2 regions of the Psychromonas sp. KJ10-5 genome follow, and region 1 is predicted to be linked to the other one. Evidence: predicted binding sites of a transcription regulator. Region 1 holds the regulator's gene; the other holds the start of a gene.

Region 1 (16,372 bases):
TAGGTTTTAGATTTAAATAAGAGGACTTGAACTAGTGGCGTAATACTAAGGTCGCCATACCTAGGAATGAAAACAAGCCAATCACATCGGTCACGGTTGTTAGTGCCATACCGCCAGCCAAGGCGGGGTCAATTTTATATTTGTGCATTAACAATGGAATACAAACCCCTGCAATACCTGCAATGGACAAATTAATAAACATTGCCCCGGCAATAATATAGCCTACTTGCATATCGCCTTTCCAAAGCACCACGGCAGTCGCCACTAAAATAGCCCAGATCATGCCATTTAATAGCCCAATCGCGGCTTCTTTGCCGATTAACCAACGTGTATTACTACTACTAATATGGCCAACAGCAATACCTCGTATAACCAGCGCTAAAGTTTGGTTACCTGCGATACCACCCATGCTCGGTACTATGGTCATTAATACGGCTAAGGTAGCAACTTGTTCTAATGTCGCTTCAAACATATTAGAAACAGAGGCAGCAATAAATGCGGCCATTAAGTTAACGGATAACCAGACAGTTCGACGTTTTGCACTGGGTAAAATAGGGGCAAAGGTATCTTCATCGTCATCCATACCTGCCATACCCATCATCGAATGCTCAGCATTTTCACGAATAATATCAACAATATCATCAATGGTGATACGACCGAGCAGTTGCCTGTCGCTATCAATTACTGGAGCTGAAATCCAATCATGTCGTTCAAACAGCTTAGCTATTTCATTTTCTTCCATTAATGCCTGAAGTGGCTCAGTATCATGATTCATGACATCAGCAATTAGTGAGTTCGGCTCTTCGGTAAGTAGTGTTGATAGTGAAACATCACCCAGTAACTTATTATCGGTGTCTACAACATATAGCGCATCGGTTGTATCAGGCAGTGAGCCTTTTAGACGTAAATAACGAAGCACTACCTCAATGGTCACATCTGGGCGCACTGTGGTGGTGTCGGTATTCATGATTGAGCCGGCAGTATCTTCTGGATAGGCTAATGCTAATTCAACACGTTGTCTATCTTGTGTGTCCATTTGCTCCAAAACAGCGCGGTAAACGCTATCTGGTATACCACGCAATACATAGGCCAGGCCATCAGTTTCCATCCCCTCTGTTGCTGCTACGAGGTTGTCTGTGCCCATGAGGTTGATAATACCATCTTTAGCATCTTCATTTAGTTCTTCTAGGATTTCACCGTGTTGGTCATGGTCGGTTAGATTCCATAGTACTTTACGGTAACCAGGCGGAGATGATTCTAAAAGAAAGGCAACATCGCAGGCTGGCATTTTATCTAAAATACTGCGTGCTAAAACAAACATACCACTTTCAAGGGCTTTTTTTACTTCTTGAAGTCGTAGCTGGGTATTATCGACTTTAGTGTTTTCCAGCATACCAACTCCTATAATTATTCTTCTTCTAAAAATTTATTTTCGATTAATTCGGTTACCGCTTGCATTGCTTCTTGAGCTTGCGTGCCACTTGCTTCGATTTCAATCTCTTGTCCAAAGCAGGTCTCTAGTACAAGTAATCCTAACACACTACCGGCATCGGCTTTTTTGCCATTGTGTGTAATGGTGATTTGAGCGTCAAATGCATTGACAAGTTCAACTAATTTGATGGTTGCGCGTGTATGTAACCCTAATTTGTTTTTTATTGTAATTGTTTGCTTAATGATATCCAATCGGAACTACTCCTTTAAACATTTGTGTTCTATCTGTACCTGATATTTATGCTTGAAACGCGCCGCTATTTGTTCAGTGACGTATACTGAACGGTGTTTTCCGCCAGTACAGCCAATTGCGACTGTGACATAATTACGGTTGTTCTGCTCTAAGTGTGGCAACCAATTTAAAAACAGGTTTTCTATATTGGTAATCGTCTCTTTGACAATCGGAAAGGTGCTTAAATAATCTTGAATGATCTTATCTTTACCTGAAAAAGCTTTTAACTCTTTTTCCCAATATGGATTAGGTAAAAAGCGCACGTCAAACATGTAGTCAGCGTCTTCTGGGTGAGCATATTTAAAGCCAAAAGATTGGAAAATAATAAGCAAGTTACTTTTTGTTGAGCCCTGTAAATAGATTTTGAGGTGTTCATTTAAGTTATGCACTGATAATGAAGTGGTATCAATAGAAAAAGCAGCCATCGATTTTAATGGCAGTAACATCTCATTTTCTAGTTCTAATGCTTGGGATAAAGAGAATTTCTTTTTTGAAAGAGGGTGCAAGCGTCGAGTTTCGCTATAACGCCTAATTAATTCACTGGTTAATGCATCAATATAGATGATTTCCAATTCCACTTTCTTTTGAAGAGAGGCGATCAGTTGTTGTATTTGCTCAACTTTGGTTGGCATGTTACGGACATCTAAGCTCACAGCAACTTTATTGTCTTTAGGGTCTAAAGTATCAATAAGTTGCTCGAGTAGTTGATAAGGTACACCGTCAATGCAGTTATAACCTAAGTCTTCGAGAACATGAAGTGCAATTGTTTTTCCTGAGCCTGAGCGACCACTAATAACAATTAACTTCATACTTTCTCCTGTCTTTCTATAGTGTTAGTAATTCAAATAATTCTTGGGAATTTCCCGCACTGCGTAACTGACGTAAGAATTGTTTGTCTAATAACTTTTGGCTAATTTCTGATAGCGCCGAAAGGTATTCTTTACAAAGGTCTTCAGGTACAAAGATAGCGAATAATATATCCACTTTATTACCGTCATATGAATCGTAATCGATACCTGTTTCACATTGCAAAAAAACAGCCGTAGCAGGTAGCTCACTAGAAATTTTGACATGTGGAATAGCAATCCCAGACCCAACACCTGTTGACCCAATTTTTTCTCGTGCAATTAAGCTTTCAAACAATTCTTGGGCATCTAAATCGAGCTCCTTTGCTGCGATAAGGCTGATTTTTTCTAGAGCGCCTTTTTTGCTTGTGCAAGTAGTGTTACAGAATACCGATTGTTGATTTAATAGAGTAGATATTTTCATAATAATAGTTAACTGTATTTAATGGACGCGCGAGTTTATCAGGTTAGCATTAAATGACTATAGTTAATCCTTATTTATTTGCATTACTTCTTAGTTCAAAGTAATTGTTTACGTTGATTAGAAGGCGGAATTCCTAAGGATTCACGGTATTTAGCAATAGTACGTCTTGCTACCTTAATACCTTTTTCTTCCAACAACTGGGTGATTTTATTGTCGCTTAATGGTTTAGTTGTGGTTTCAGCTGAAACCAACTTTTTAATTAAAGCGCGAATAGCGGTTGATGAACATTCACCGCCTCCATTAGTAGCAACATGGCTAGAAAAGAAAAATTTCAGTTCATATATACCACGTGGAGTATGCATAAACTTTTGTGTTGTAACACGTGAAATAGTGGATTCATGCATTTCTACTTCAAATGCGACATCGTTTAATACCATTGGCTTCATGGACTCATCGCCATATTCAAAAAAGGCTTGTTGCTGTTGTACAATACAATTAGCCACTTTTAATAAGGTATCGTTACGATTTTCTAAGCTTTTAATAAACCACTTAGCTTCTTGTAAGTGGCCTTTGATAAACTGAGAGTCAGTTTTACTAATGTTACCTGAGCACATACTCGCGTATTGCTGGTTAATTGATAAATTAGGATCACAATCTTGATTTAGGGATACACGCCATTGCCCATTGATCTTTTTAACGTACACATCGGGAACAATATACTGCGTTTCGCTGGTTTCTACTCGGTTACCAGGGCGAGGCTCTAAGCTTTGAATTAAACGCATTATTTCAGCAAGTTGAGCTTCTTTTAGCTTACTTTTTCTGGCTAAAGTTCGGTAATCTCTATTACCTAATAGATCCATGTATTGCTCAAGGATTTGAATTGCTTCATTACGCCAAGGAGTCGTTTCTGGTAGTTGGCGTAATTGTATTTGTAAACATTCTTGGGTGGTACGTGCCGCAACCCCTAGTGGATCAAAGTGTTGAATGCGTTTAAGTACCACCTCTACTTCATCTAGTTCTAATTCTTCTAAATCTGTTTGTAAACTCTCTAAGATACTCTCACAGTCGGTGGTCAAGTAGCCTGATTCATCGATAGAGTCAATAATCGCCATCGCGATTATTTGGTCGGTATCTGTAAAAGGTGTTAATTGCATTTGCCACAACAGATGGTCTTGTAGAGAGGTTGATGACTCGCCTTGATAAAGTGTATTTTCTCCCTCATAGGCAACGGCATTAGAAGTCGTTCCTGTGATTGGGGTGGAGTTATAAGATTCCTCCCACTCTTTTTCTGCAGGGAGATCATCAGAGAACTCTTGTTGAGTAATCGCTTCAGTTGTATCTAATACGCTGCTATCGGCTTCTTTAACCGTATCTTCTGACCCAGTTTGATCATCTTGTTCGAGAAGAGGGTTAGAGTCCAAAGCATTCTGAATCTCTTGTTGTAGATCTAATGTTGAAAGCTGCAATAGTTTTATTGCTTGTTGTAATTGAGGGGTCATCGCTAATTGCTGACCCATTTTCAATTGTAAACCCTGTTTCATCAAAACATATCTTCCTGAACGTGTGGCAATAACTTAAAGTTTAAACTCTTCACCTAGATAAACGCGTTTTACATGATCGTTTGCAAGAATTTCATCTTGTGTACCTACAGCAATAATTTCCCCATGGCTTACTATATAGGAATGCTCACAAACATCTAACGTTTCTCTTACATTATGGTCAGTGATTAATACACCTAAACCACGATCTCGTAATTGCTGAATAATATTTTTTATATCAATTACTGAAATCGGGTCAACCCCTGCAAAAGGTTCATCCAGTAGAATAAATTTGGGCTCGGTTGCTAGTGCGCGTGCTATTTCTACACGGCGTCGCTCTCCACCCGATAAACTCATTCCTTTGTTATCACGAATATGAGTAATATGAAACTCTTCCAATAGTGTATTGAGCTTCTCATCGCGTTGCTTTTGCGTTAATTCTTTACGGGTTTGTAGAATACCCATAATGTTTTCTGTCACGGTTAAACGTCGAAAAATAGATGCTTCTTGTGGCAGGTAGCCAATGCCTTTTTGTGCACGAATATGCATTGGGTTACTAGAAATATCTTCGTCATCAATGACGATGCTACCTTGGTCTTGTTTCACTAAACCAACGACCATATAAAAAGAGGTGGTTTTACCTGCACCATTAGGGCCTAGTAAACCTACTATTTCACCGGTTTTTACTGTTAAACCAACACCATTTACTACAGTTCGGCCTTTATAACTTTTAACTAACCCCGTTGCGCGTAACTCTGCCATAGTTATTTGTTGCCTGTGTTTGAAGTTGAGTTAGTGTCTTTAGATTTTTCAAATTGAGCAGGTAAAAAGATGGTTTTTACACGCTCTTTTTTATTTTGGTCTGTACTAACATTAAGCTCTTGTGTTGCTAAGAAATACTCAATCTCAGCACCATTAACTTGGCTATCCAATTGCTTCACTTGTGCATTTTTAGTTAAGGTTATTTTACCTTTAGCCACATCATAGGTAATTTTTTTAGCTTCAGCATCCAATGGTTTTCCATCATCTTGAATTTGATGGAAAACAGAGGTATTACCTTCAGCAATCATTAATTCATGATTAGGTTTTTCACCTCGGATCACGGTTAATTTATCTGCTGTGATTTTAATCGAACCTTGAGTTAGTAATACTTCATCAGTAAAAATAATAGTATTGGTTTTCAAACTCGCATGTTGCTTAACTGAAGAAACATGGATAGGTTGGTTATAATCAGACTCTAATGCAATCACATTGGCATTAAACAATGAAATGCTCAGTAAGCATGCTAATTTATTTAGGTTCATTAAAGTACACCGCTTTTATATTCGAATTAAGTTTCATCTCTTCAGCTTCTATAGACGTCCACATTCCTACACCTTCATGTTTAAGTTGTGGCCCTGTCCAAGTTACTTTTAAATCACTGGTGATCACTTTAGTATCCAGCATTATCGTTGCTTGTGCAGTAGACATAGTCTGCACCATTTGATCTTCTGTTATATTTTTAATAAATACATTGCCAGATAACAATAGGTTATTCTTCTCTTTCAACGTGCCCTTTATACTGGTTAGTTGCCAGATACTGACCACACTGGTTTCTTGATCTTTATGGTAGATAACAACTTTAGGATGTTCAAATAAGGTCGTATCATCCTCTGGATAGTTAGTTGCTTTATCAGCAAATACACGATAATCATTAAAACCAGTTTGGTCGTAATGATTACTTTGCAAGTTATCGGCAATATAGCTTGGGTGATGATCTGGTAATGCAGGATACTCTGTATCCGTTGAGAAATAGACCCATACCGCACAAGCGATAAACAGGACAATAAAAGGGATGCTTTGACGTTTGTTCATTTATTCGCTTTTACCTTGTGTCATAGAAAGTTGTCCATGACATTGTAAAAATAGATCACAAATTTCGCGAACAGCCCCAAACCCACCTTTTATAGTAGTGATTAAATCTGCTTTTTGTAATACCAGTGGGTGTGCGTCATTTACTGCAATACCTAACCCTGCCAGTTGTATGACAGGAAGATCTACCACATCGTCACCGATATAAGCTGTTTGCTCAGCTGTTAAATTCAATTGAGTCAACAAGTCTTTATAAACGCTTAACTTGTCATCTTTACCTTGATAAATATGCTTAACGCCTAAGGCATTCATTCTGGTGCTAACAATGTTAGATTGGCGACCTGTAATAATAGCGACTTCAATACCTTGTTGCATAATCGCTTTAAGCCCAAAGCCATCTTTTGTATGAAATGCTTTTAGCTCTTCGCCGTCATTTCCCAGGTAAATGCGGCCATCAGAAAAAACACCATCAACATCGCATACAAAAAGTTTTATTTTTTGTGCGCGTTGAAAATTATCTTGGCTGATTTTTCCATAGGGGGTATCTATCATGTATCGACTCTTTTTTTAAATACAGCAAATCTATTATCAAAATATCAAAGTCCGCAAAGGATCGCGAGCATTGTTTATTGTTATCAATTTATGAAATCAAAATATGTGCCAATCATAACAAGACTGTTTCATATTACATAGATTAAACCGTATTAATGTTACTATTAATGTCATCCTCTAGAAACTTACAGCGATATACTTTGTCTGTAATAATGAAATAAGGTGATTGGACCTCCTAAGTTTCGCTTATTTCTGAATTTATAGGTAAAATCCAACTCAAACCGTTACTTATCTCGATTCTGACTGATTAAGTCCTTTAAGTGATTTATTAATCAGACTAAACTTTCTTTTTCTTAGAGAAAAGGTATTTATGTCAACACAACATATTGTAATTAATCAACTTAGTTTTAAGCGACAACAAAAAATCATATTTGATAATATAGATATGCAGTTTGAACAAGGCAAAATCACAGCCGTATTAGGGCCAAGTGGTATTGGTAAAACGACGCTGTTAAAATTGATTGGTGGTCAAATTCCTGCTAACAGCGGAGAAGTACTGTTCAATGGCATATCAATTCATGACTGTTCTGAAAAAGCGTTATATCAAGCTCGTAAAAAAATGGGCATGCTATTTCAAAGTGGCGCATTGTTTAATGACTTAACTGTCTTCGAAAATGTTGCTTTTCCTCTGAGGGAACATACTCAATTAGATGAAAAGTTGTTAACTACTTTAGTATTAATGAAACTTCATGCGGTAGGTCTGCGCGGTGCAAAGGATCTTTATCCATCACAATTATCTGGTGGTATGGCAAGACGAGTTGCATTGGCTCGCGCTATTGCACTTGATCCCGAAGTGGTAATGTATGATGAGCCTTTTACGGGCCAAGATCCTATATCAATGAATGTATTATTAAAGTTAGTAAAGCAACTCAATGACACGTTAGGCTTAACCTCTATTATTGTTTCTCATGATGTAAACGAGGTCTTGTCAATCGCGGATAATGTTTATGTTTTTGCGGATCAACAAATCATTGCGCAAGGCTCTGTAGAAGAGGTGTTAGCACAAAAGGACAATGCATTGTTGCAACAATTTCTCGAGGGGGCTGTTCAAGGTCCTGTGCCTTTTCATCTGCCTGCAAGTGATTACTTAGTAGATTTACAAGAGGCCAATCGATAATGAGTTCATTTTTACAAGCGATTGGGGCTTACACATTACAGTTAATTCAACGTGCAGGTAAGTCTGCATTAATGTTTTACCGTACTTTATTTACCAAGCCTCACCCTAAATTATTTCAACTTACTGTTGCTCAGATATTTCATCTAGGCATTCTATCTTTACCGATCATTGTTACCGCGGGTCTGTTTATTGGTATGGTGCTGAGTTTACAAGGCTATTATGTATTAGTTGATTATGCGGCTGAAGAAAGTTTAGGCAGTATGGTCGCTTTATCACTTTTACGTGAACTTGGGCCGGTAGTTGCTGCCTTATTGTTTGCCGGAAGAGCAGGATCTGCTTTGACTGCTGAAATTGGCCTAATGCAAAGTACAGAGCAAATAGCGAGCATGGAAATGATGGCGGTTTCGCCATTGAAACGTGTTATTGCACCACGCCTGATTGCTGGCATCATTGCCTTACCTTTATTAACACTGCTATTTAATGTCGTAGCAATATGGGGTGGCTATTTAATAGGCGTAAGTTGGATGGGCATAGATGGCGGCGCCTTTTGGTCTGTGATGGAAGGTAGTGTTAATTTCATTCCTGATGTTGGCAATGGTATGATCAAAAGTCTTATCTTTGCGTTAATTGTTACTTGGGTTGCTTTATATAATGGTTTCCACACTGTGCCAAATGCACAGGGAATTAGTAGAGCAACAACAAAAACTGTAGTACTAGCTTCGTTACTTGTTTTAGGAATGGACTTTTTACTGACTGTTATTATGTTTGGGGGCTAGAATGTCACAGAAAAAATTAGAAATTTGGGTTGGTTTATTTGTTGTTGCTGCTATTGCCGCATTTGCTATTTTGTCTTTCAGTGTTGCTGGGTTGTCTTTCAAAGGGGAAGGCAATAGTTATACGCTTGAAGCTAACTTTAGTAATGTGGGGGGGTTAAAACCACGTGCGCCAGTTAAATTAGGTGGTGTAGTCGTAGGGCGAGTCGAATCTATCTCTTTGGATAAAGATACTTATACGCCTTTAGTTAAGTTATCCATGTATGAAAATCAAGGTTACTTCCCTGAAACATCATCACTCGCAATCCTTACTTCGGGTCTACTGGGTGAACAATATATTGGTATTAAACCTGGGTTTGTGGACGATGGCATTGAGATGCTAGGCGATGGTGATGCGATTGAAGATACAAAATCAGCATTAGTATTAGAAGACCTGATTGGTCAGTTTATCTACTCTATTAATAAGGACGACTAACATGCGTTTATTTATTTCTATTATTGCCCTGTTATATACACTTTCGTTTTCTGCATTTGCTGCAGACACTGATGCCGGGTTAACTGATCCAAACCAAACATTAAAAACATTATCTAAGCAAACCTTTGCACGCTTAGAGAGTGAGAGAAGTAAATTAGCTGAGCAGCCTGAATACATTAAGGTGATCATTAATGAAGAGTTATTGCCTTATTTTGATTACAAATATGCAGCTTATAGTGTCGTTGGTGCAAATTTAAAAAATACAACAGCAGAGCAACGTGAAAACTTTGTTAATGCGTTCCGTACTTACTTAATTAATGCCTACGGCCATATATTAATTAAATATGATCAACAGACCTTAACAATACTCGATAATAATAACTTTAAGGGTAAGAAAATAGTCAGTATTCCTGTTAGAATGCGCGACAACAATGGACAAGTAACACAATTAAGCTTCAAGTTGCGTAAAAACAAAAAAACGGGCGAGTGGAAAGTGTTTGATGTGATTGCTGAAGGTATCAGTATGTTAGATACCAAAAGAACAGAATTTGGTTCTTTAATTCAGAAACAAGGTATCGATGAAGTGATTAAATTACTTCTAGAAAAAAATGATGAGTTTGAATCATGAGTAGTCACTTTTTATTTGACCGAGAATTATTACTTGCTGGTTTAAGCAAGCAAGTTTATCCCGAGATAAATACGTACCAGAGCGTAACGCATCTTGATTTATCACAGTTAGATAATATTGACTCGGCAGGTGTTGCTTATTTAGTGCAAATTAAAACCCAATACCCAGCAATTTTAATGATTAATGCATCAGCTAAATTATTTGTGTTAGCTGAGCTTTACGGTGTTGAAAACCTTTTTGAAAAATAGTGGTTGTATATGAATACAGAAATAATTAAAGAAAAATTAGAAAAAGCCCTTACATTAGATGTTTGTATTGTTAAAGGTGAAAGTGGCACTTTTCAAGTGATTGCTGTAAGCGAGATGTTTATCGATATGAGTCGCGTTAAAAAGCAACAAACAATTTATGCTCATTTATCTGAAGAGATTGCGAGTAATGCAATCCACGCGTTAACGATTAAAGCGTTAACGCCAGATGAGTGGCAAAAACAAAAACATTTTATTTAGTTCGTTAATAGGGATTTTCATGGGTCAATTTATTATTCAAGGTGGCTGCCAACTGAATGGCGAGGTTACTATTTCTGGGGCAAAAAATGCCGCACTACCAATCTTATTTGCTACTTTATTATCTGAAGGGGACATTAATTTAAGCAATGTTCCACTATTAAAAGATATTTCGACCACGCTTGAGTTATTACAAGAGCTGGGCGCGACAGCAAGTCAAGATAAGCACCTAGTACACATTAACGCAAAAGATGTTAAAAATTATACTGCTTCTTACGAGTTAGTAAGAAGTATGCGTGCTTCTATTTTAGCGCTAGGCCCGCTAGTTGCTCGTTTTGGAGAAGCTGATATATCATTGCCTGGTGGTTGTGCTATTGGTGCTCGTCCAGTGAATTTACATATTCATGGTTTAGAGCAAATGGGCGCGACGATCAAAGTTGAAGATGGTTTTATCAAAGCACGTGTAGATGGTCGCCTAAAAGGTTGCCATTTATATATGGACCTAGTGAGTGTAACTGGTACAGGTAACTTAATGATGGCAGCATCATTAGCAGAAGGCGTTACTACCATTGAGAATGCTGCAAAAGAGCCTGAAATAGTGGATCTTGCGAATTTTATTAACGGTATGGGTGGTAAAATCACTGGTGCTGGCACTGATACTATTATTATTGAAGGCGTTGAAAAGTTGGGAGATTGTGCTTATCAAGTACAACCTGACCGTATCGAAACAGGTACTTTCTTAGTGGCTGGTGTTGTGAGTGGCGGTAAAGTACGTTGTGTGAAAACAGACCCATTATTATTAACTGCAGTATTATCTAAATTAGAAGAAGCTGGCGCATTAGTGACTACCGGTGAAGATTGGATTGAAGTTGATATGACTGGTCGTACTTTAAAATCAGTAAACATAACAACAGCACCACACCCAGCTTTCCCAACTGATATGCAAGCTCAATTTACCTTATTGAATACAGTGGCGCCAGGTACTGGTCGTATTAAAGAGAATATCTTTGAAAACCGCTTTATGCATGTCCCTGAATTGATTCGTATGGGCGCTAACATTGAGTTAGACGGCAACTTAGCGATTTGTGGGGATAATGACAAATTAAGTGGCGCAACTGTGATGGCGACAGATTTACGAGCTTCTGCAAGCCTGGTTATTGCTGGTTTGATTGCTCAGGGCGAAACGACAGTTGATGAGATTTATCACATTGACCGTGGTTATGAAGCGATTGAAGATAAGTTAATTCCACTGGGTGCAAAAATGCGTCGTGTAGAAAGCTAATACTAAATAGCCTTATTATCTAAAAAGAAAGCTTCGGCTTTCTTTTTTGTTTTGAAATAGATTATTAAATAAACCTAACTATTGTTGTAACTCACCGATACGGACATTTAATACGTGTTCTTCACCTTGCCTGATAATAGTGATTTCCGTTTCTGTTCCTGGTTTTATTTTAGCTATCTTATCCATGGTTAGAATCAAGTTGACGGCATCTTTATTGTCGATTTTTAAGATAATATCATTTTTCAACATCCCCGCTTTTTGTGCCGGACCTCCTTCTGTAATTTTCTTTACTATAATGCTGTTTTTAGCTTCTAAACCCCATAAACGTGCGACTAGGGGATCTAGGTTTTCAGCCTCAATTCCTAAAGAGCCTCGAATCACTCGGCCGTCTTTAATAATGCCTTGCATTACATGGCTGGCTAAACGGTAAGGGATGGCAAAGCTAATACCATAAGTTACATTACTATTGCCGGTATAAAATTCCGAAGTATTAATACCTACAAGTTCTCCTCGGCTGTTAATTAAAGCACCACCAGAGTTACCTTCATTAATTGCTGCATCGGTCTGAATAAAGTCTTGTCGTCCAGTACTACTCATTCCACCACGACCAGTCGCACTGATCACGCCTTGAGTGATAGTTTGTCCTAAATTGTAAGGATTACCTATGGCTAATACCACATCGCCTATTTCAGGGGAGTACTCTGCATTTTGTGGCATAACAGGTAAGTTCTCTCCGTCTATTTGTAAAACCGCTAAGTCAGTGATCACATCACTACCAATAATATTAGCAGTAAATAAACGGCCGTCTTGCAAGGCGATGAGAATCTGGTCAGCTTGTGCAATAACGTGGTGGTTAGTTAAAATATAGCCTTTTGCATCGAGTATGATACCCGAACCTAACCCTGTTGGTTGTAGTTGTTGTTTAGTTCCTAAACTAGAATCGATATATTGTTGTGAATAGATATTTACAACAGAAGGAGCGGATTTTTTGACAGCGTCAGAATAGCTGATGATATTAGGCAACTGATCATCTTGATTAGTAAAATGCTTTAATATGGTTGGACTATAAATAATTACAGCCGCAAGAAACAATCCCCATAAAATAGGTTTCAAGAGATAGTTTGAATAATGCTTTAGTTTCATAACTTTTATTTATTCATAGCCAATACAAAAAATGGAGGTTTAGTATATAGAAAACTTTAGGCAGGCGAAAAATACTTTTTGATTTAATGCGGTAGCACAATAAAAAACATCGCCTAGAGGCGATGTTTTGAAAGGTAAATTAAAGACTAGTAATTGATAAGCATTAAAACTAGTCTCTAAGGTTAGTCTATTAAGCGATAACGTGTACTGATGAAGTATTTGTTACACCTGAATCAACTAGTGCACCAGCAACCATTACTACTTTGTCACCAGCGACAACCAAACCTTGCTCTTTCGCTAACTCCATACCTAATTTGTAGAAGCTTTCCATTGAGTCTTGTTGCTCAATCACTTTAGCAGAAACACCTTTAGTTAATGCTAATTGTTGACGAGTTTTAGCATTGCTTGTTAGCGCTAAAATAGGCGTAGATGGGAAGTATTTACGTAATGAACGAGCAGACTTACCAGCACTTGTAGCAACAATGATTAACTTCGCACCTAATTGCTCAGCATTTTTAACTGCACCGCTACAGATAGCTTCAGTGATACGTAGATCAGTTTCTTTCTCGTCTAGTTTTGGAGGAAGAATGCTGTCAGTACGTGAACAGATAGTCGCCATGATATCTACTGCTTCTGCTGGGTATTTACCTTTAGCAGACTCACCAGAAAGCATTACTGCATCTGTACCATCAATGATTGCATTTGCTACGTCGCCCGCTTCTGCACGAGTTGGACGTGGATTTTTGATCATAGAATCAAGCATTTGTGTTGCAGTGATAACTGGTTTACGCGCTTTATTTGCTTTTTCGATCATCATTTTTTGTGCAAAGATTACTTCTTCAACTGCGATTTCAACGCCTAAGTCACCACGTGCAACCATGATTGCATCTGAAACAGCTAGGATTTCATCGAAGTTATCAACACCTTCTTGGTTTTCTATTTTAGAGATAATTTGGATGTTTTCTCCACCGTTAGCTTTCAGCAGTTCACGGATCTCTAAAACGTCTTCTTTCTTACGGATAAATGAAGCTGCGATGAAATCAACATCTTGCTCACAACCAAAGATTAAATCGCCTTTATCTTTTGTAGATAAAGCAGGCAGTTGAACTTTAACACCTGGTAAGTTAACACCTTTGTTCTCGCCTAGCTCACCTGTATTGATAACAGTACAAACAACGTTAGTATCAGTGATGCTTTTAACCGTCATTTCGATTAAGCCATCATCTAGTAGTACTGTGTTACCTACAACAAGGTCTTTAGTTAGATCTTCGTATGTAACAGCAACGATTGTGTTATTACCAACAATTGTTTGGTCTGTAGAAAGAGTGAACTCCTGACCAGCCGTTAGTAGAACATCGTTACCATTTTCTAATTTTACTGTACGTATTTCAGGACCTTTAGTATCTAAAAGAACAGCTACATTTTTGCCTGTTTCTTCGCATACTTCACGGATACGTGTAATACGAGTACCGTGTTCTACAAAATCGCCATGAGAGAAGTTAAGACGCATAACGTTCATACCGTTCTCAACTAGTTTTGCTAACATTTCTTTAGATTCTGATTTTGGGCCTATCGTACATACAATTTTTGTTTTTCTCACCGTCTTTTCTCCAAGAGTGATTGTGCTTTTTTACTTACTTTTATTTACTGTTTCTATTCAAAATTATTGTTTTAATTATGTCGCATATTTTACAAGAATTTATTGAAGAAAAAATTATTTATAATCAATAAAGGTCTATTAAGTGCATGTTTATGTAAATTTATTACATTTTTTTGTGATCTTAGTTAATAATTATATATATTGGACGATTATTTCGCATAATATTCAGGGCTGTTACCATTTTTGAATCTGCCAATGCTTCGATAAGTTGTTGTTGGTTTTTCACTTGAGTACGATTTACTGCAATAATCACATCGTCTTTGAGTAAACCTAAGCGTTCAGCTTCAGATGCTTTTTCAACATTAACCACATTCACACCGGCAGTGACTTGTCCTTCATCTGCATCTTTTAATGTTGCACCTTCGAAAATAATAGCAGGTGCTTTAGCTTGTAGATTATCGCCTTCGCCGCCTAAGATAACAGTAAGTGTTTTAACTTCATCCTTTTGTATCACTTTTAATGATATTTCCTTGCCGGCACTGAGAGAGCCAATTTTAGCGCGTAATGCGGCAAAGGATTTGATATTCGTCCCGTTAATCGCGGTGATCACATCACCTGCTTTTAGGCCTGCTTTATCCGCAGCAGAGTCTGGTGTTACTTGGTAAATAAATGCACCATAATTTACATCCAGTCCAATGCTTTGAGCAAGGTCTGGTGTGACTTCTCCACCTTTAATTCCAAGTATTCCTCGGCGTATTTCACCAAACTCTAGTAATTGCTGCATCAGGTTTTTAACCATGTTTGCTGGAATGGCAAACGCGATCCCTATATTACCGCCATTAGGGCCTAAAATAGCTGTATTAATTCCGATTAACTCTCCTTTTAAATTAATCAAGGCTCCGCCAGAGTTACCGCTGTTAATGGCAGCATCTGTTTGTATATAGTTTTCTAAGTTTTGTAAGTTCAAACCACTGCGGCCTAACGCGCTAACAATGCCTGAAGTAACTGTTTGTCCTAAACCAAAAGGGTTACCGATGGCAATGGTAAAATCACCGACTTGCAATTTATCGGAGTTAGCAAATGTCATGGCAACTAAAGGTTGTTTACTGTCTATCTGTAAGAGTGCAATATCACTTTGAATATCTTGTCCTACTACTTTAGCTTGGTACTGATGCCCTGAAATCAATTTAATGAGGATGCTATTAGCATTTTTTATCACATGGTAATTAGTGATGATATAACCTTGTTCAGCATCCACAATAACCCCTGAGCCTAATCCTGAAAAAGGTTGGGTAGGAGCATTTGGTCCTAAAAACTTCAACAGATCTTGTGCATCTTTAGTTAGGATCTTACTTGCTCCCGATACTGAAATATCTACAACAGCAGGGCTCACTTTTTTAATCAAAGGGGCAAGACTAGGGACGTTGTTACCGTCGACAGTGAGTGGTAATGCTGCGTAATTAAAGGTACTTGTACAAAGCATGATAATAAGTAGAATAAATCGAAGAGGCATATTCATTGTAGTTCCTTACTCTTTAACCATGAACAATAATGGGCTTAAAAAGTTAACTATAAAAGAATATTGGTAACAGAGCAAAGCAACGACCTTTCGTGTATGGCTAAAAAATAGAGTTTAATTAAAGCTAATTTCGCGAGATATCCCGCAAAACTTATGAAACATAGTAAATGGGGCTATATAAAAGCCCTTTAAATATGCTATACAAAGGTTAATTTTACTGAATCATTAAGACATTATTGTGACACCAATTGCTCGATACCAAGAAGATTTATTAAAACCAACGTTTTTTGCTGATTCGGCACAACTACAAGCGATCACCATGTTGCAACGTTTGTATGA
Region 2 (16,372 bases), 1.2 Mb from region 1:
CTGTTACTGGTCGGCGGTCAATTCATGGAACCTTCCGGTTTGTTGATAATTGTTGCGCCTTTAGTGTTTCCTATTGCAATTGCTTTAGGCATTGATCCAATTCATCTTGGCATCATGATGGTAGTGAACATGGAAATAGGAATGATCACACCACCAGTGGGGCTAAATCTATTTGTGACTGCGGGAGTGGCTAAATTGTCCATGATGAAAGTAGTCAAAGCATCATTACCTTTAGTGGGGGTTATGTTTATCTTTTTGATTATTGTGACTTATGTGCCGAGTGTGTCGACTTGGTTACCTAATTTAATGATGGGGCCTGAAGTGATCACTAAATAATACTACAGAATGCTTACCACACTGTTTATGATTATATGCTGGAACTTACAATTCCAGCATTTTTATAAGAGAAAGAAGGACACACTAAAGAAATAATTCCAGATTCACGATGCTAATCCACAAGCAATCAAACTATTTTTACGAAGAAGTTAGTCTTCATTTTTAAAGTTTTGTTTTTGTAAGCCGTGTTTCTGCATTTTGTCATATAGTGTTTTACGCGGTAAGGTTAATGCCTCCATGGTATTTTTAATACTCCCGTTACTCAGGCTCAAAGCTTGTTCAATAAGCGTTTTTTCAAAAACTTCTACTTGTTCAGATAAACTTAATCCTGCACTCATATTATTATTTGCGTGGTTTAAGTCTGACAAACTGCCTAATAAAATAAAACGTTCTGCAGCATTTCTTAGCTCCCTTACGTTGCCTGGCCAGTCATGACTGATTAATGCTTGTAATGAATCAGCGGGTAATGCAGGCGCTGCTTTACCGTACCTAGCTGCTGCCACTAATAAAAAGTGATGGAACAGAGGGGCAATGTCTTCTTTACGCTGACGTAAAGGTGGTAAATCTAGGGTCACCATGTTTAAACGGTAATAAAGATCCTGTCGGAAGTGTTCTGTTTCTTTTAAATCAACTTTAGTGGCTGCTATGATCCTGATGTCTAAATCGATAGCTTTATTCGATCCTACTCTTTCTAATGTGCGTTCCTGTAATACCCTTAATAACCTGACTTGTGCCTGCATTGGCATAGACTCTATTTCATCTAAGAATAGGGTGCCACCTTGTGCATATTCAAACTTACCAATACGTTGTGAGTCGGCACCAGTAAATGCGCCTTTTTCATGGCCATATAATTCACTTTCAATTAAATTTTCAGGGACTGCGCCACAGTTTACTGCTACAAAGTTATGACTACTACGTTGACTTTGCTCATGCAGGGAGCGAGCGACTAACTCTTTGCCAGTTCCTGTTTCACCGTATAAGAGTATATCGGCATGACTATCTGCAACTCTATAAATCATTTGTTTTAAGGCAATAATACTTGGAGTGTTACCTATGATTCTGGGGCCTAGAGTATCTTTACTTTGAAGTGCTTTTTTTAATTCGCGGTTTTCTAGAGTCAATTGCCTTTTTTCAATGGCTTTACGAGTTATTTCAATTAATCTATCTGACGCAAAGGGTTTTTCTATAAAATCATAGGCTCCATTTCTAATGGCTTCTACGGCCATAGAGATATCACCATGGCCAGTAATTAATACGACCGGTAAATTTGCATCTTTTTGTTGAAGTGTGTTTAACAATTGTAAGCCTGTGATGCCGGGTAAACGGATATCAGAAATGATCATTAACGGTAATGTACTTTGCATTGCAACTAATGCCGATTCTGCATCGGCAAAACATTGCGCTTCTATGTTGGCTAATGCAAAACTTTGTTGATGAGCGATACGCATATCATCTTCATCATCAATAAAAAATATCATTGATTTGGCTCCTTAATATTATTCGAGTTGAGCTGTTGATTAGGCATATAAATAGGTAGGCTAACAGTGAATTCAGCACCTTGCTCTTGTCTATTTCGAGCGGTTAACTTGCCTTGCATATTATTGATAATTTGTTGGGAAATAGATAACCCTAAACCTAAGCCAGTTTCCTTAGTGGTAAAGAAAGGTTCAAATAAACGTGGAAGGTGGTTTATATCTATGCCTGTACCTTCATCAAGTACACTTATCGTTGCCTTATGTTTTGTGTTAGTAAGACGCACTTTTATTTGATTTTGTTGGGTGTTTTGCATCGACTGTAAAGCATTTGATAGTAGATTAATGAGTATTTGCTCTAATTGAATTGCATCTGCTTTGACATGGATAAAATGTGTTGGCATATCTAATACGAGTTGTACTTGTTTGTTTTTAAATTGCGCTTTAAGTAATTCCTGTGCTGCTAAGATAATGGGTTGTAATGCAACAATTTGCAGTTCACCATCAGACTTCCTTGCAAAGGATTTTAGTTGTGCACTAATTTTGGCCATGCGTTCGGTTAATGAGGTAATTCGCATTAAATTTTCATGTACGTTTTCCAGCTTATCTCTTTGTAGAAAAATAATCGCATTGTCTGCATAACTTCTTATCGCTGAAAGAGGGTTATTAAGTTCATGACTAATGCTGGTGGACAATTGTCCTAATACAGCTAATTTTGCAGATTGTATAAGTTCTTTTTGTGTGGAGCGAAGGGCACTTTCTGCTTTATGTCTTTCTTCAATTTCGGCTTGTAGTGCAGAGGTTCTTTCTAATACTGTCATTTCTAGGGTTTGCTTAGTTTTTGCTTCAATGCGTGCTTGTTCTTGATGTCTATGTAATTGTTGTTTGATAATGATTAGTGATAAATAAATTAGTAAATATACCAGGGTAATTATCAACGTTAAGATCAGTAAGTCGATGATAATAGGTGCAATTGGAGCGAAGACTCTCACCGTCCATTGTTTATCTTCAGATACCGTGAATAGTGATAAATAGTAGTTAGAAAAGGCTTTTTTATTGGCCAATGTAAGTATGTTTGCTTGTTTTTTTAGATCGCCATAAATAGGGGGCAGAGATTTTATAATACGTTGTAAATATCGTTTTTCCTGTTTGATCATTGATCTTTGCTGTGGAGTTAATGGCGTTAAGCTATGAAATAACCAATCCTCTCTGGATGATATAAACACTATACCATCGTTATCAGTGACTAAAAAATGTTGCTCTTTACCTACCCAGTCTTTTTCAATTAACGATAAGTCCATTTTAACGACGATCACACCAATCACTTGTATCCCATTATGAACTGGGTATGAGAAATAATAACCTCGTTTGCCTGATCGTGAGCCTAAGGCAAAATATTGGGCTTGTCTTCCCTGTATTGCTTCATTGAAATAGGGGCGGAAATTAAAATTGTTGCCAATAAATGTGGTTTCTTTTTGCCAATTACTGGCCGCAATCGTTGTTCCACTTTTATCGAGTAGATAAGTATCTGAGGCGCTGACAATGTGATTGATAGACTCTAAGTGTTTATTGGTACTATCGATAACGGACTGATTATCAGGAAATTGAAACGCTTTAAAAATAACATCTTGACGAGATACTAATTGCGGAATGAACGAATAATGGCCGAGCTGACTGTCTAAGTGACGTTTAAAACGTTCAAGCTGTTGCTGGTTACTAATTTGTAGTGACTGATAGCTAGTTTGCCAAAGGGTATGAAGACTAATCACCAATGTCATGCAGTAAAATATAAAACATAGGGTATTAATGCGACGTCCTAATGGCATGGTATTTAATGTCACTAAGGTATTCCTTATTCAAAAACTTTGGCTATTTAATTTACCCTAATACACTAAGTTTTATTGTTTCACGACGCTTAGTTTTATATTTAATTTGTTGATAATTATGATAATGTGAGAAAGACCTAGTTTATTAATTTGATTGATTATAGAGGGCCGTAAATGCAGTTCCCAGAATTATTGTTAGATAAATCCTTGTGTAAAGTAAGAACCATCACGACTTTTCTTAAGTTTGATTTTGACCAAAGGAAATGGCCGAGCTTGATTGAGCAAGCCAATAAATTTTGTGTGTCTCTAGCAGATGATTTCAAGAGTCAGGGATATCAAGTTCAATCTATTCGCATTGTCACTAATGCTTTTTCTGAATATATCGATACAACTAATTTGACTAGTGCTCAAAATGATTTACGTAAACTTAATACTATTTTAACTCATTATCAGGGCAGTGGGCTTAGGTTAAGATTTGCCATTGGCGAAGCTAAAAATGCTCATGAGTTAAGCTTAATTCCTGAATTGATAAAAGAGTTTGGGGATTTATGTAATGTATGTGTGAATATCCCTGCTGATCAACATTTTTTATTGGATAAGAAATTAATTGACGAAGCGGTGAAAACAGTTCGCAAAATTAGTGATGTGACTCCAAGGGGAGAAGGTAACTTTAATTTTACCGTTAACTTTAATTGCCAGCCACTTATTCCGTATTTTCCTGCTAGTTATGTTGATAGTGCTCATACAAATACGTTTGTGATTGGCTTAGAAACACCTGATTTGCTTGTTGCAACACTCAAGGCCTTTAATTCACTTAACTCAACACTTGAGCGTCAAACATTATATGAAGGCTATCACCAGGCATTAGTACAACAAATACAGCAACATGTTGATCAGCTTCAAAAAATAATTGATGGCATTGAGGAAATACCCTATCGTTTTGCAGGCTTAGACAGTTCAGCCGCACCTTCTAAAAATTGTGCGAGCATGACGGAAGTTTACGAATTAATGGGGGTTGAATACTTTGGAGCGGCTGGCACAGTGGAAGCATCTTCGCTATTAACCAGGGTGTTTAAATCTATTAAGACTATGCCGCTGGTGGGCTTTTCAGGGTTAATGTTAGCCTTAACAGAAGATCGTGGGTTAGCAGTTGGTAGTCATGCCGCAAATTTTGATATTCGCGCATTATTAACATACAGTGCGGTGTGTGGAATTGGTTTAGATACAGTACCTATTCCGGGTAACACACCAAGCCATAAGCTATCTGCTTTAATGTGTGATACTGGGACGATGGCCTTCAGATTAAATAAACCATTAACCGTTAGAGTGTTTCCTGTACCAGGGTTGGTTGCAGGGGATACTACCTCATTTGAAAGTGATGATTTGTGTAACTGTACGGTACTTGCAGTACCCTAAGGACAGAGTATGCCAATAACCATATACGGAGATAGCCTTTCAGGTAACTGTTATAAAGTGAAATTATTATGCGCTTTATTACAAATTAAACATGATTGGGTAGAAGTTGATATTTTAAAAGGGGAAACCCGAACTGATCATTTTTTAGCCATGAATCCCAATGCTAAAATTCCATTATTAGTCACTGAAGATAAACAATTTTTGTTTGAATCCAATGCCATCCTTTATTATTTAGCACAAAAAAGTGAATTATTTCCTGAGTCTCAATACCAACAAGCCATTTGCATGCAGTGGATGTTCTTTGAACAATACAGCCATGAACCTTATATCGCTGTAGCGCGGTTTATTCATAAATATTTAGGTAGCCCAGCAGACAAGTTGCAGGAGCTAGCGAGCAAACAAGAAGGTGGCAAAAAAGCCTTGGGAGTGATGGAAGTGAGATTGCAAGAGCATCCCTTTTTAGTAGGCGACGATTTTTCAATTGCAGATATTTGTTTGTTTGCCTATACGCATGTGGCTTATGAAGGCGGGTTTAATTTAAATGGTTATCCTGCAATCCTTGCCTGGATTTCACGTATTAAAAACCATACTGATTATATTGCTATTGGTTAATCGCTGTTAACTCGCTCTATCCTATTCAAGGCTATATCTAACTCTCTATTATATAACATTAAGTTATAAAATCTTAAACGACAGAGTAGCAAGAGTAGTTTACTATTCGCTGCACATTTCCGGTTGAATGGTTTTGTTTTACTTTAGAATCAATTATTTTGATGATTTAAACATTGATTTTACGGTAGAATTCAGCTGTTTTTCTGATAAATAATCATTTAGTTTAATTTATAAACAAAGATTGTGTTAATAGTAACAAACTGACTATGTATAAAAGCTAGATCGTTTTATTAACTGCGTTTTATCTCATTTTATTTATAAACCATTTAGATTATTGGAATAATAATTACCTCATTAAACAATAATAAATACGTTTAATGACACTTTTACTATAGCTAACACTGATAATGGTAATTAGACGTTATTTTTAGTTGTTAAAGATAATTATCTTGCTACTGAAAATAGGTGGATCTTAATTAGCATATTGGAAACATTACCTAGATAGGGATTACTATGAAATTATTTTTTAAAAAGGCACTGATTGCTTTCGTAGCAGCAAGCAGCTTATTAACTGTTCCGGCATTTGCACAAGAAACTGTTAAAGTCGGTATGTCTGGTCGTTATTTCCCATTTACCTTTTCTAAGCAAGATAAACTACAAGGCTTTGAAGTTGATGTATGGAATGAAATTGCAAAACGCTCTGATTACAAAGTTGAATTTATAACTGCAAGTTTCTCTGGTTTATTTGGTATGTTAGAAGCAGGTCATATCGATACTATTTCTAACCAAATTACTATCACTGAAGCGCGTTCTGCTAAATATGCATTCTCAACTCCTTACGTGATTGATGGTGTTCAAGTGACGGTTCGTAAAGGTCGTGATGATATTCAAGGTATCGAAGACCTAAAAGGTAAGAAAGTGGCAGTTAACTTAGGCAGTAACTTCGAAGAAGTATTACGTAAATACGATACTAACAACGAAATCAACATTGTTACTTACGATACAGGTATTGAACAAGATGTAGCGCTTGGCCGTGCAGATGCGTTTGTCATGGACCGTGTTTCTTCAGTACAATTAATCAAAGAAGCAGGTTTACCATTACAATTAGCTGGCCACCCATTCGAAGAAATTAAAAATGCAATGCCATTTTTAAACAAACCATCGCAACTAGCTATTCGTGACCAAGTTAATACTGCATTAGCGGCAATGCGCGCTGATGGTAAATTAGCTGAAATTTCAGATAAGTGGTTTGGTACAGACATTACACAATAATATTAATCCTTAAAGAGTCGTTTTTATGCAAAGTTCTTTTGACCTTCAATACATAATTGAATTAATGCCCATTTTACTTAAGTATCTTGGGGTAACGATGGAAATGGCACTTTGGGGGTTCTTATTTGCATTGATACTCGCGTTAGGTTTAGCCCTAGTGCGAGTATTTAAAATTGCCTTTATTCAACACCTTGCATCACTGTATATTTCATTTTTCCGTGGAACACCTTTATTGGTGCAGTTGTTTCTTCTGTATTATGGCTTTCCACAATTCATGCCTATCTTTGTGGGTATGGATGCCTTCACTGCCGCTATTATTGGCCTATCATTACACTTTTCTGCTTATATGGCGGAAAGTATTCGTGCCGCTATATTAGGTATTGATAAGTCTCAAATGGAAGCGTGTTTAAGTATTGGTATGACACGTTTACAGGCGATGAAACGCGTTATATTGCCTCAAGCTTCACGTGTTGCGACACCATCTTTGATGAACTACTTTATCGATATGATTAAAAGTACCTCTTTGGCTTTCACTCTTGGGGTGGCTGAAATTATGGCTAAAGCACAAATGGAAGCTTCTTCTAGCTTTAAATTTTTTGAAAGCTTTTTAGCCGTAGCGGTAATTTATTGGGTGGTGGTTATCTTCTTCACTCGTATCCAGCATCTATTAGAATATAAACTTAATAAGGCCTATTAATCATGATCAGCGTGTCTCAGTTAAGTAAAAAATTTGGTGATCTAGCAGTACTCAAAGAGATTGACTTTGAAGTAGCAAAGGGTGAAATAGTGGTTATTATCGGTCCATCTGGTACTGGTAAATCAACATTACTTCGTTGCTTAAATTACCTTGAAACACCAACTACAGGTAATATTACTATCGGGCCTGCGAGTATCGATGCTTTGAGCCATAAAGCTAAAGATATTACTGAATTGCGCAAACAAAGTAGTTTTGTATTTCAAAATTATTCTTTGTTCGCCAATAAAACCGCATTACAAAATGTTGCTGAAAGTTTAATCACGGTTTGGAAAGTTTCTAAGCAAGAAGCGTTATCAACTGCTGAAGCCATCTTAGTGAAAGTTGGTTTAGCTGAGAAGCTTAATGTATACCCTTCGCAACTTTCAGGTGGACAACAACAACGTGTGGGGATCGCTCGGGCAATGGCTGCAAAAGGTGAAGTTATCTTATTTGATGAACCAACTTCAGCTTTAGATCCTGAGTGGGTTGATGAAGTACTCGCTGTAATGAAACAATTAGCTCTAGAGAAACAAACCATGATAGTGGTCACCCATGAAATGCAATTTGCTAAAGAAGTCGCGGATCGCGTTATCTTTATGGAAGATGGTTACATTGTAGAGCAGGGCACACCTCAACAGATATTTTCTAATCCTGAACATGAGCGAACTAAAGCCTTTGTTAAGCGTGCTTTAAAGCAACATTAGTCTATTCAAAGCTACCTCTTTTCTGGGGTAGCTTTGCTCATTTCCTAACAGAGTTTCTACTTGTTATTTTTTATAAAGAATAATGTAAATACTTTGTTAAAACAGCTGTATTACTCTTCTAGCATTGTTATAATCCTGCACTTTATTAATTAGACTTTATAAAGCAAGCAACTTCAATTATTTAATATAGTTACCATAAAAGTATTGAACTATCATTAAAGGATTAATGAGTTTAAATTGATGAGTATTAAAGAATATTAAACCATTCTTTCATCATGAATGAATTAATTCCATTTTCATTAAAGCTCTTATCAAAAACATGAAACCACTAATCTCTATTTAATGAATGTAGAGCAAGTAATTAATGGCGTTGATAAAGTCGCAGCGTTAAGAGTTCCCCCTCATAGGCTCTTTGGTAATCTTATTAGAGAAATAGTAATTTACTATTCAAGTTATCGCTGAAGAGTGCTTGTTTATGCAATTGTATTCTATAGCTTAACTCCTAATGTGATAGAGAAGTTATTGAGCATGATTGGTATTTTAAAAGTGTAATTTATAAATTTGTGCTGTTGAGATCGTTAATAGGCTATTGAGCTATACGAAATCAATTTTTTACTCATTCATCTCATTAAATATGTTGAGATGAAATAATCATGGTAGACCCTATTTATGTTTTTACTCCGCGCTTTACTCTATTTAATTGTTGTCTCTGTAGTGGCAATATTGATTGATATGGAAGGTTACCAACTTCATACTCATGCCCAATATAGCGAACATACATTAACAGAACATCTACAAGACCTATTAACTTTCAGTAGTTGTATGTTGTTTTTATGGGCAGCTAAGTTAGATAAAGCATCAAATATTATTGGTAAAATCTTAGCTGCGTTATTAGCTATGATGTTTGTTAGGGAGTCTGACTCGCTATTGGATCATCATGCATTTGATGGTGCTTGGCAGATGTTGGTGTGTATGATTTTCATCGGGTTATTATGTTCATTACGAGGTCAGTTCTCACAGGTATATAAGGCTTTAAAAGCCTACACTACTCTGCCAAGTTATGGCGTGTTTTTATCTGGGTTTATTACGCTTGTTGCGTTTTCACGACTAATGGGGCGTGGTTCATTTTGGCATTCGGTGATGGGCGAACAATATGTCCGTATCGTTAAAAATATTGTAGAAGAGGGCACAGAAACGTTAGGTTATACCCTCATCTTATTATCAGCTATTGAGTTGGTTATCAGTGCATATAAAAAAAGAAAACAAACCGCCAATGGTTAATTAAAGAAGTGGTAAGCAGTTAATATTAAATAACTGCTTACCAGTCCATCACTCTGCCACTACACTAAAGTAGTAATCTCTACTAAAGCTCCTGATATTTCTATATAATCCTGCTCGAAATCTTTCCCCCCAAATAACTAATAATAAAAAGGCAACAATATGCAGGAGCAAGACCCAATCGATTACGGACCATTAGCTGGGTTAATTGGTACATGGAAAGGCAATAAAGGTAAAGATAAATCACCTGAAGCAGATGGCTCAACTGAACTTAATGACTACTTTGAAACTCTTGTTTTTATAGAAGCAGGCGAAACATCTAATGCCGAAGAGCAAGCGTTGAGCGCAGTACAATACTCTCAGTTAGTACAAAGAAACTCGACGGGAAAAATCATCCATCGCGAAGTAGGTTATTGGTTATGGGAGCAAGGTACTGAGAATGTGATCAACTCTTTGACCATACCCCGTGGGCTTTCTGTTCTGGCTGGCGGTAAGGCTACTACAAAACGTTCAACTGTGTTTGAAGTTGAAGCGCGTTTAAATTGCCCTAATTGGCCAATTACCGAGTCTGCATTTTTACAAAGTAAAGCATCAACTAAATCATTACAGAAAAAAATGACCCTATCAGGTGATAAGTTACAATACTCGCAGCACATGATGCTAGATATTTATGGTAACGAATTTAATCATAACGACCACCATAGGTTGATAAGAGAGATTGATACTAGTGTTAAGCTAGATTAACTTTAAGTTAAAGTTGCTGTGTTGGTTCTATTTAGACTGTTATTTGTCGATAAACCTTACATTACTTAAACTACAACTTATTGATTAGCTTTTGCTTTGATACATTTCAATCACTTAACTATTTTGGCTTAATATTTGCATAAACTTGTAAATAAACAATAATCTTTGAGATACTCAAATGAAAAAATTAAACACATTAATGGGTGTGGCATTAACCTGTTATGCTCATTTCAGCTTAGCTGGTCCTATCGAGACGTTGAATGAATATAACTTAGTGGTGTTAAATGATTTAACATCAACGAGTGAAGTTGAAGGTAAAACTATTGTAGCGGGTGATCTATCAGGCTCTGCTTCTAACTATGGCACTCATTTAGCTCAAAATGATTCATCTGTTGGTAGTGTGCTGGTTGTTGGTAGTGACTTATCTTCAGGCACAACAGTCAATGCAAATGGGCATGAAGTGATTATTGCCGGAACTAATAATGGTAATATTAATTCAAATTCAGTATCAAATGATGCATCACAATATGACTTTGATTTAATTAAATCTGAATTTATTAACTTTTCAGGTTATTTATCAGAACTAGCTGTTAACTCTGTTTTGTTAACATCATCCAACAATCAGCCATCGGCTGCATCATTTAACGTCGGTGATTCAGTTGGAAATGACCCAGCAGTCTTTAACATTACTTCTGAAAGTTTTTTCGAGAATAATCTGATACAACAGTATGATATTGATTTAAACGGTCAGTCTCCCTCAACTATCATTATTAATGTGTCTGGTGAGATGATTAATGATTCAAATTTAGGTAATGCCGTGGGTAATATTACTAGTGATGTTTTTAGAGAGAATATTATTTGGAATTTCTTTGAGGCGACTGAAATTGATTTAGTTAAACAAATCAATGGTAGTGTATTGGCACCTTTTGCAGACCTTACTAATGCCACGCCTATTGAAGGTTCAGTGGTTGTTAATAATTTTCAACAAAATGGTGAAGTGCATGATGCATTATTCACAGGTGTAATTAGTTATGACCCTGATGCTAATAATTCAACTGACCCGGTAAAAGTGCCTGAGCCTAGTATGTTCTTCATTCTATTAACTGCTCTGGCTGGTATGATGATGTGGAATAGGTCAAAATCTTAATCAATTCATATTTTTAAATGTAAAAAACCGCTGACACATAACTGTGAGCGGTTTTTAATTTAGGGTTAATATCTAATTACTTACTATGACGTTCAGCTAATTTATCAGCAACATCCGAAAGCGATAGGCCTTCATTCTGTAATAAGACAGTTAAGTGATATAGTAAATCAGCGCTTTCACAAGTTAACTCATCCATATCTTTTGCCATTGCTGCTAGTGCAACCTCAACACCTTCTTCACCGACTTTTTGTGAGATTCGTTTTGTACCTCGTGCATACAAGCTAGCTGTGTAGCTGCTCTTTGGGTCAGCACCTTTACGGCTTTTGATTACTTGCTCTAAGTCAGAGATGAAACTTAATGAAGGCTCTTGTTCATTTTTAAAACAAGTTTCATTGCCTAAATGGCAAGTTGGACCGATTGGGTTTACAATCGCTAATAACGTATCGTTATCACAGTCTGAACTGATTTCAACTACATTTAAAAAGTTACCTGACTGCTCACCTTTACACCATAAACGTTGTTTAGTACGGCTAAAAAAAGTCATTTTACCAGATTCAAGTGTTGCTGCTAATGATTCTTTATTAACATAACCTAGCATTAATACTTTACCTGAAACTTGGTTCTGTACAATAACAGGCATTAGGTTATCTACTTTTTCCCAATCTAACGTTGCTAGTTGCTCTTCTTTCATTAAACTCATAAACGTATCTCTACCTTTTCTGTTTTAAGGTAAGATTTTAACTCACCAATATTAATTATTTGTTTGTGGAATACACTGGCTGCTAAAGCACCGTCAACATCAGCTTTATTAAATACATCTGCAAAATGAACCATTTCACCGGCACCGCCCGATGCAATTAATGGCACATGACAAATAGCACGTGCTTGAGAAAGTTGGTCAATATCATATCCGCAACGTACGCCATCTTGGTTCATTACGTTTAATACTATTTCACCGGCACCACGTGATTGTACTTCTTTTATCCAATCAAAAGTGTTCCATTTGGTTGTTACTGTAGCTGCTTCATTACCTGTAAACTGTTTAACCTGGTGTTGGCCCGTTTCTTCATCAAAGTATGAATCAATGCCAATAACAATACATTGCGTACCAAATTTTTCAGCTAGACGATTAATAAGGCTTGGATCTGCAAGCGCAGGGCTGTTGATAGAAACTTTATCTGCACCAAACTGTAAAATGCGTTTTGCGTCTTCTTCTGTTTTGATACCGCCTGCAACACAAAATGGGATATCGATGACTTCAGCAACTCGGCTAACCCAGCTTTTATCGACCACTCTATCATCAGAGCTGGCAGTAATATCGTAAAAAACTAACTCATCTGCGCCTTCTTCTGCATAACGTTTAGCAAGTGGAACGATATCGCCTACAATCTCGTGGTTACGAAATTGTACACCTTTAACTACCTGTCCATCTTTTACATCCAAACATGGAATAATTCGTTTTGCTAACATAAAGCCTCGCTATTATGTGGTCTACTATTTTAAGCTATTCAACGGCCTTAAAATAATTTACCAATACTTTATTAAGAAATAATCATAAGTGATTGTAAAGATTATTAATTCATTATCCATACATTATAACTATATTAATGATCACTTTGTAGGCTTTAATCTGATTATTAAGCACTTTTTAATATTGGTTTTATACCTGAACCTTTACTTCTTTTGGATTGTTTAAGTAGTGAATATCGAATGATTCTATCTGTCAAAAGAGATCTTTATGTAATCAGAGGCCGTATTTAAATATCAATACTAATTACATAGTAATCATGGAGTGATAATGATGTTAATCAATATGTTGGGGTTTAACCTTATATGGTTTGGTTTATTATATTGGGGAAATATTTTTATTCCTGTTGCGTTAACCCTTTTATTTATTCATTTTAAATTCTTGTCCAAAATAATTAAAGAAATTCGACTGGTATTATTGGTTACTGTTATAGGTGTGTCAGTGGATTCTTTTTTGCATTTTATCCACTTTTTTACTTTTCCAAATGCTAATTTCACACCATTTTGGTTGATGGTATTGTGGGCTTGTTTTGCAAGCACTATTTGTCATAGTTTAACTTTTCTGAGCGCTTCCAAAAAAAGCCAATTGCTCATAGGAGGCGGGTTTGCGCCATTGAGTTATTTAGCAGGGGAAAGTTTTGGTGTTGTGGTATTCGCTTATAGTTTACCTGTTACTTTCTCAATTCTTGCAATAATTTGGGGATGCTTATTCCTTTTATTTTTTTATTTAAAATCAATCATATTACAGAGAGACCTACAGTATGCTTAAGTTATTTAAAGGGTTAGTTGCGTCAATTCTATTGATCAACTTAACCTTTGCAGTACCTGCTGAGGAACCAGATCAATGGAAAAATAGTCTATCTGAATTGTTAAAATCAACAGCAACGATACAGGTAGGCAGGGCAACCTTTTCGGTGTTTATTTGGGATATTTATCAAAGTCAATTATCAACAAGTAGTGGCGTATATCCTGACCCGGAAGGGGTTATAGTGTATCAAATTAAATATCTTAAAAGTATTGAATCCAAACAACTCATAAAGAAAACTATTGAACAGTGGGTGCACCTTGGTTTTGCTAGTGAGCGGTATAGCTCTTATCTAGAACAACTCCGTAATATGTGGCCTGATATTAAAGAGGGTGATCAATTAGCTTTTGTTGCTCAAGGTAATAACAGTGCTTTCTATTACAATGAACGTTTCATTGGACAAATTGATGGTAAGGATTTCAGGAACATTTTTATGGCTATTTGGTTTTCGGAGAATACTTCACAGCCAGAACTGCGTGATACATTATTAGGAATAAAATCATGAAATACGTTAATCCTCCAGTAGTACTGCTACTCAGTAGCTTTGCTTTAGTCAGTTGTACTCAAGATTTGAGTGATTATTCAAGTCAAACTAGTAATTTTGATATTAAAGAGTATTTTAATGGCAATGTCATCGCATGGGGGACCATTCAAGATGCTAGTAATGTAGTTACTAGACGTTTTTGTGTTGAGTTGAAAGGAACTTGGAAAGGTAAAGATGGAATATTGGCTGAAAAATTCTTTTTTGATGATGGTGAAATAAGTTATCGCAATTGGCATTTTTCACAGCAAGTTGATGGACGTTACATTGGGACTGCGGAAGATGTGGTTGGGGAGGCCATTGGTGAGCATCAAGGTTTTGCTTTTCAGCTAAAATATACTTTAACTTTACCAGTCGATGATACTACTTATGACGTGAGCATGAATGATTGGATGTACAAAATAGACAAGTATCGAGTCATTAATAAAACTGCTATTCATAAATTAGGTGTTAACGTCGCTAATGTAACACTATTTTTTGACAAACAAGCGCCATTAGCAAGTTGCGAATAACATTTCTATCTCAATTAGTTTAATTGATTGTTATTCGCTTTACGATATTGATGAACTATTTTAGCAACACCTTCGTACTGTCAAGTGAGCATATTGTTATGCACATTTTTTTATTAAAGAGGGCCCATTATGTCAGCTAAAACAACTAATCTCCCAGTTTTTCCACTAGATTTATTCTTATTACCGGGTGGTATTACGCGTTTAAGAATTTTTGAACCTCGTTATTTAAAAATGGTTGGGCTAGCTTCCCAGTTAGGCGGATTTGTCATTTCATCTAACAAACAGAATATTAATCAGGCTTACCGTTGGGGTAGTTGGGTTGAAGTCATTAACTTTGAACAAGGGAAGGATGGTGTCTTAGAAATTGATGTCGAATGTGGTTGTTTAGTTAAGCTATCTAAACTTGAACAAGATAACGATAAACTGTTGTTCGCTGATGTTGAACAACGAAAGCATTGGTCACAAAAAACATCAAATACAGAACTAGCGTTATTAGCTGACTCATTAAAAACATTATTTGAGAATAATGAATTACTCGCTAAGTTATACCACGACCAATTACCAAATAATCCTTATTGGACGGTGTCTAGGTGGCTAGAGTTATTACCTATTCCCTTTGATGTTAAAAATAAATTTGTATTTGATTCTTCATACACTGAGGCTAAAAAGTTAGTTCATTCAATCATTTCACAATAAACCTTCCAAAAACCATAATATTTTAATTCTTAAGTGATCTTTAATTTTTCGATAGCGTATTGATTGCCAGAGTCCAAATTAGGGAAATAATTATGGTAGTCGAACAAACTAAATTGCCAACAGGGGTAAGTCATGCTAAATCTAACAGCATGAATGAAAATATAGATCACACCCAACTAAGCGAATGGCTTAACCAAGTTGCTGATAAACGTTGTAAAAATGCGTTTACTCATCTGTTTAAATTTTTTGCTCCTAAGATACAGCGTATTGCACGCAGTAAATTTCCTAATGAGGCTCAATCCCACGAAGTGGTTCAAGAAACCATGAGTAATGTTTGGCGTAAAGCACATTTATTTGATGCAAATAAAGGTGCTGCAACGACATGGGTTTATACGGTAATGCGTAATGTGACTTTTGATTTATTAAGAAAAGTTAAAAGTAACCGAGAAGATAATTTGAGTGATGACATTTGGCCAATTGCAGAAGGTGCAGTGACCGAAGAGCAAGTTTATGAGGATCATCTCGAAAGTAATCAGCTTTTACGTGTCATTGAAGCATTACCAGAAGCGCAACAACAAGTCGTTAAAGGTTTTTATTTGATGGAAATGTCTCAAGAGCAACTTGCGAACCATCTTAACCTACCACTTGGCACTATTAAATCCAGACTACGTTTAGCACTCGCTAAATTGAAAGTGCAGTTAGGAGAAGAACATGATTAAGCACCATCCGAAATTTGAATTATTACAAT

Evidence for each region. The regulator sigma-54, encoded in region 1, starts transcription at its own class of promoters, with help from an activator protein. The targets are predictions, from matches to a motif close to GTTGGCACGNNNNTNGNNT.
Region 2: the regulator sigma-54 is predicted to act here: its motif matches at 10,519-10,537, upstream of AC0L3W_RS05180 (choice-of-anchor A family protein).

Annotation. Positions count from the first base shown of each region.
Region 1 is NZ_CM147864.1:3,812,584-3,828,955, forward strand. It holds gene mgtE (magnesium transporter) at 32-1,393, opposite strand; gene AC0L3W_RS16775 (HPr family phosphocarrier protein) at 1,408-1,683, opposite strand; gene rapZ (RNase adapter RapZ) at 1,690-2,532, opposite strand; gene AC0L3W_RS16785 (PTS sugar transporter subunit IIA) at 2,549-2,992, opposite strand; gene AC0L3W_RS16790 (RNA polymerase factor sigma-54) at 3,088-4,533, opposite strand; gene lptB (LPS export ABC transporter ATP-binding protein) at 4,567-5,292, opposite strand; gene lptA (lipopolysaccharide transport periplasmic protein LptA) at 5,295-5,834, opposite strand; gene lptC (LPS export ABC transporter periplasmic protein LptC) at 5,821-6,384, opposite strand; gene kdsC (3-deoxy-manno-octulosonate-8-phosphatase KdsC) at 6,385-6,933, opposite strand; gene AC0L3W_RS16815 (ATP-binding cassette domain-containing protein) at 7,304-8,110, shown strand; gene mlaE (lipid asymmetry maintenance ABC transporter permease subunit MlaE) at 8,110-8,886, shown strand; gene mlaD (outer membrane lipid asymmetry maintenance protein MlaD) at 8,888-9,358, shown strand; gene AC0L3W_RS16830 (MlaC/ttg2D family ABC transporter substrate-binding protein) at 9,360-9,986, shown strand; gene AC0L3W_RS16835 (STAS domain-containing protein) at 9,983-10,234, shown strand; gene AC0L3W_RS16840 (BolA family protein) at 10,244-10,492, shown strand; gene murA (UDP-N-acetylglucosamine 1-carboxyvinyltransferase) at 10,512-11,771, shown strand; gene degS (outer membrane-stress sensor serine endopeptidase DegS) at 11,850-12,914, opposite strand; gene pykF (pyruvate kinase PykF) at 13,105-14,514, opposite strand; gene AC0L3W_RS16860 (DegQ family serine endoprotease) at 14,696-16,033, opposite strand; gene zapE (cell division protein ZapE) at 16,272-16,372, shown strand, end outside.
Region 2 is NZ_CM147864.1:1,133,909-1,150,280, forward strand. It holds gene AC0L3W_RS05130 (TRAP transporter large permease) at 1-336, shown strand, start outside; gene AC0L3W_RS05135 (sigma-54-dependent transcriptional regulator) at 486-1,814, opposite strand; gene AC0L3W_RS05140 (sensor histidine kinase) at 1,811-3,649, opposite strand; gene AC0L3W_RS05145 (DUF711 family protein) at 3,809-5,050, shown strand; gene AC0L3W_RS05150 (glutathione S-transferase family protein) at 5,066-5,662, shown strand; gene AC0L3W_RS05155 (amino acid ABC transporter substrate-binding protein) at 6,176-6,934, shown strand; gene AC0L3W_RS05160 (amino acid ABC transporter permease) at 6,960-7,631, shown strand; gene AC0L3W_RS05165 (amino acid ABC transporter ATP-binding protein) at 7,634-8,374, shown strand; gene AC0L3W_RS05170 (hypothetical protein) at 9,044-9,655, shown strand; gene AC0L3W_RS05175 (heme-binding beta-barrel domain-containing protein) at 9,815-10,396, shown strand; gene AC0L3W_RS05180 (choice-of-anchor A family protein) at 10,575-11,543, shown strand; gene hisIE (bifunctional phosphoribosyl-AMP cyclohydrolase/phosphoribosyl-ATP diphosphatase HisIE) at 11,620-12,243, opposite strand; gene hisF (imidazole glycerol phosphate synthase subunit HisF) at 12,240-13,013, opposite strand; gene AC0L3W_RS05195 (DUF2878 domain-containing protein) at 13,342-13,839, shown strand; gene AC0L3W_RS05200 (chalcone isomerase family protein) at 13,832-14,380, shown strand; gene AC0L3W_RS05205 (DUF3833 domain-containing protein) at 14,377-14,928, shown strand; gene AC0L3W_RS05210 (LON peptidase substrate-binding domain-containing protein) at 15,058-15,624, shown strand; gene AC0L3W_RS05215 (sigma-70 family RNA polymerase sigma factor) at 15,717-16,343, shown strand; gene AC0L3W_RS05220 (ChrR family anti-sigma-E factor) at 16,336-16,372, shown strand, end outside.